2 regions of the Chryseobacterium sp. WG23 genome follow, and region 2 is predicted to be linked to the other one. Evidence: riboswitches for the same ligand, from Rfam matches in the RefSeq annotation. Region 2 holds a riboswitch; the other holds the start of a gene.
The links. A riboswitch is a leader RNA that binds a small molecule or an ion and turns the genes downstream of it on or off. The one in region 2 is predicted to bind cobalamin.
Positions count from the first base shown of each region.

Region 1: it holds a riboswitch for cobalamin, as region 2 does, so the genes downstream of both, MP477_RS21650 (acyl-CoA thioesterase) here and MP477_RS16075 (TonB-dependent siderophore receptor) in region 2, are expected to answer to the same signal.

Region 1 is NZ_JALCZE010000017.1:60,419-62,623, reverse strand. It holds gene MP477_RS21655 (hypothetical protein) at 1-454, shown strand, start outside; cobalamin riboswitch at 488-669, shown strand; gene MP477_RS21650 (acyl-CoA thioesterase) at 784-1,167, shown strand; gene MP477_RS21645 (HD family hydrolase) at 1,227-1,817, opposite strand; gene MP477_RS21640 (hypothetical protein) at 1,826-2,205, opposite strand, start outside.
Region 2 is NZ_JALCZE010000010.1:105,723-107,927, reverse strand. It holds gene MP477_RS16075 (TonB-dependent siderophore receptor) at 1-1,095, opposite strand, end outside; cobalamin riboswitch at 1,206-1,391, opposite strand; gene MP477_RS16070 (transporter) at 1,595-2,205, opposite strand, start outside.

The DNA.
Region 1 (2,205 bases), on a different contig from region 2:
GTATACACCTTCCAAATCCAAGAATGGAAAGTCGCTTATTTTCACCGATAATTCTGACCCTAAAATCCCCACAGCTCAAAGGAGTAAAGTAGTTATTGATATTTACCCATCCAATGCCGGATACCGTAAAAAGGAGAAAGATGCTGATGGAAAACTCCTTACTATCGATAAAGTAAAGCCATGGGGAATAGGCAATGATCTCCCTGAAGGCATGACCGAAATTAAATCAATCAGGGTTCAGCAGCCTGGAAGAGGTTCTGTTTTTGTAAGGGAAGCTATCAAAAACATGTTTCAGCCCACCATGGATTTCAATAATGTGGCGGTAACCTCTTTAGATAACGACAATATCTTTCTTTATATGATCAATGGTTCAGGAGAATACAGATATACAAGTCTTTGGACCATTAAAAAAGGAAGAGTGATCAGTCAGATTATTTACCATAATCCGGAATAAATTCATTATTTTTGCCCCGAAAAAGTTTAACGCTTATTCATCATGGAAATAGGTTCTGCCTAACAGCAGATTAAAAAGGGAATCGTGTGAAAATCACGAACTGTCGCGCAACTGTAAGTAACTGAAGTCTTTTATTAAGATCCACTGTGCGGGGCATGGGAAGGGGATAAAAGATGTTACAAGTCAGGAGACCTGCCTTTTTCTTAAACAAAAAACTTTCGCGATATGAAGTTTATTGATCTGATGGATTTTTTCAGGGATTTCTTGGATTCCTGTTATTATTCTGTTGTTTTAATAGTATTTCATTTCGTTTTAATTAATAATGAAATATGACTACAGAAGAAAGAATTGAAGCATCTGAAACCAGAATATTTAAAGCGGTTTTCCCTAATACAACGAATCATTATGATACACTTTTTGGAGGTACGGCTATGCAGCTGATGGATGAAGTAGCCTTCATTACTGCTACCCGATTTGCAAGAAAAAGAGTGGTAACCGTAAGCAGTGATAAAATTGATTTTAAAAAACCTATCCCCGCAGGAACTATTGTTGAACTGATTGGGAAAGTTTCCTACGTTGGAAAAACCAGTATGAAGGTCAATGTAGAGATCTACACGGAACAGATGTATTCTTACGAAAGAGAAAAAGCAATCATTGGCGACTTTACTTTTGTAGCCATTGATGAATTCAAAAAGCCAATCCAAATCCTATAATTATAAAGTTTCGGGCGGCCAAAGGCCGCCCGAAACTATTTATAGTAAAAACTAAGCTTTTATTTGATCACTTTTCCGGTTTCCAGACTTCTGGTCAGCAATAATTCAAAAGCTTCCCCCATCTCATCAGAAGCTCTGCAGATGGCATTTTCAAGCATGCTTCTAATTTGTTTTTCCGTAACTCCGGCTTCTGTCCAGCTTTTTCCTGAGGTATGTGAATTGAGGATAAAAGGAATAATTCTGTCAATAGCACACGCAAAAATAGCATCTGGCGTTATTTCTTCTTCAAATTCCAGCCATAAATTGAAAAACTCCGAACGTAACGGCTCGTCTAAAATTCCAAAGATCTTTTGAGCAGAAACTTTTTCCCTTTCAAACTTGCCAACCATCGCTTTTTCATCAAAAAGAAAAGTATCGCCAGCCTCAATTTCAACCAAGTCGTGAATGGAAAGCATTCTGATAACTCTCAGGAGGTCAATGTCAGCACGGTTTTTTGCATAAGGATATAAAATCTGTGCAAGAATAACAATCTGCCACGAGTGTTCTGCAGTATTTTCCCTTCTTGAATCATCTGCATTATAATTTCTTCTTTGTACGTTTTTCAAAGCATCTACTGCCAGGATAAAATCGATTTCTTTCTGAATTTTCATTGTATTATTTATCTATTATATTGCCCTGCCGGATATACCTTGGTTCTGGTAACCCATTTGTTATTTATTTTTTCCCTGGTAATCACTTTTACACGGTCTTCATTGGTCATATCTTCTTCCCTCTCCAATACCTTTTCTAATCCTTTGTTAGGAATTACTTGATATTCTGTAGTAAAAATCATGCAACATCCGGATTTTCCTGTGGCAACAAGGCGCTTACGCTTGGCATCTACACCGAATAATCCAAAATAATTGGAGCCAATTTCCGTAAGCTCCTCACTTTTCACAAATGCCATTCTGGTACTGTTAAATACATAGACATCATAGGATGCACTGCTGTAATTTCCTTTATTTCCGTTTCTAATAGCTATATCTTCCGTTCCGTCAA
Region 2 (2,205 bases):
CCCGCTCAAACTAATATCCCAATTGGAACTCACTGTATATAAATTGGAAGAAGATATATACAGCTCCCTTTGAATGTAGGTATTATCTGAATATTTAACTAACTGAGACTGTACCGTATCCAGAAAACGGGTATAATCGTAAGCAAATTTTGCTTTAAGCTGAGTTTCGAATTTAGGGAATAACTTTTTCCTCAGATTGGCCTGTACAAAATAGTTCTCATCAAACATCCTTGCCCCTCTCCCATCAAAACGGCTGTTAACAACAGGAGCAGGAATACCCCGATTTGAAATATACCCATATCCACGGATATTCCAGCTTCCGTTATTTAAAGTTCCATTCAAGGAGGTTTCAAAACGTTTTGCTTTAATATCAGAGTCTCTTCTTTTAGCAATCGTATCATACGCCTGCTCTCCATTAGGATATTTTTTCTCGTAACGGTATTTGTAAATACCATCACTTTGCAGAAATTCGGCACTGAAACTGGCAGAAGTTCTCTGTGATATTTTTTGTTCCAAACGGAAAGAGGGGTTGAATAAATCAATGGATGCACTTTTTGCCCTCAAAACAAGATTTGTTTTTCTTGTTCCGGTAAATACCGGTGTTTTGGGCTGCAAATAAATAGAACCTGATGATCCGAAATCTTTTGCCGGCTGAAAGATCTCACTTTTCTGACCGTTGTATAATGATATTTCTTCCAGATCATCCAAAGAATATCTTCCCAGATCCACAAGGCCGTTCTGCGCATTTCCCAGCTGAATTCCGTCATAAAAAACTCCTACGTGCTGGCTTCCCATACTTCGGATATTAATGGTCTTTAAGCCTCCAATTCCACCGTAGTCTTTGATCTGAACACCGGAAAAATACCGTAAGGCATCTGCAACAGAGTGGCTGTTCAGTCTTTCAAGCTCTTCTCCCTGCAATATCTGAGCAGGAACGATTTCTTTAAAGCTCTTTTTGTAAATATTGACAGCCTTAATAGCTTCTTCCTTTAAGGTGTCTTTTTTCTTTGTTTGAGAAAACAAGAATTGTGATGTTAACACCAATGTTGTGAAAACAACTTTATGAAATTGAGATGTAGTCAGTTTTGCCACCATTAGCTCATTTATGAATAATGATGACGCTAATGGATGTAAGAAAGCAACGACAAAGCACAGTGGTCGCTGCACAAAATCATTGTTGTCCTAAAGCTTTATTCCACGAAAGCGTCAAACGTTTATGGTCTGGCAGGTCTTCTGACTTACTCCATTTTTGAAATCCTTCCCATTAAAAAACAGTGGATATAATCTTCAAAAATTTTGGTGTGGAGCTTACAGCAGCGGGTCTGTTCCGGATTCTCACCGGATTCCCTTTTAAAAGCTTTTTACAGCTTACCAAATTTCGGCAAAGATAGAAAATAATTAATATATATTCACAAATAACAAAATGATTTACAATATTATAAAAGCATGTGTACCAAAGGTAAATTTTGAATAGAAAAATACTAAAGTACAATAGAATTCGTGTAAAAATTACAGGTATGATTTTAAACGCAAAGTTTAAATATCTCCCATCTGAATAAGTATGATAAACATTAAACTTTGCGTTAAGGATCAACTATATCCCAATATTCAGGAAAATACTGAACCTTGATTTTGCTTCTATATCTCCTCCTGCAAGATGGGTATAAACAGGAAGCATAACTTCACTTCCAAGACTGAACTTTTTATAGGAAGCCTCAAAGCCCAACTTTCCATATAATGCACTTCCGGCAGTATTAGGCAGCGCTTCATCAAACTGTTTATTCTGAGCATACACTTCTCCCTGAACCCCTGTCTTTAAAGAAAATATAGATTTTTCATTTCCCGCAACCTGATAAAAGCCTGTTGCTGCATAATTCCATTGGTTTCCAAAGCGGTACTTCTTTTTATTTTCTGTTTTAATGGTATAATCTGTATTAAGCAATACCGCAATTTTATTCTTCTGAAATTTATAATTCAAAGCTGCTTGATAATCCCAGCTTCCTGTTCCCAGCTGAAAACTCGGATTAACTCCTGAAATTCCTTTTTCATCAAACTTACCCAAAGGAATTTTTACGCCCAATCCACCGTTCAGCTGATGGAAATTATCTTTCGAACGCATCAGTTGATAAATTCCCATAACATTTAGGTCACCGATCCCATTGATCCTGATATCGCCCTGCATTGTTTTCTTTTCGTGAAAATGAA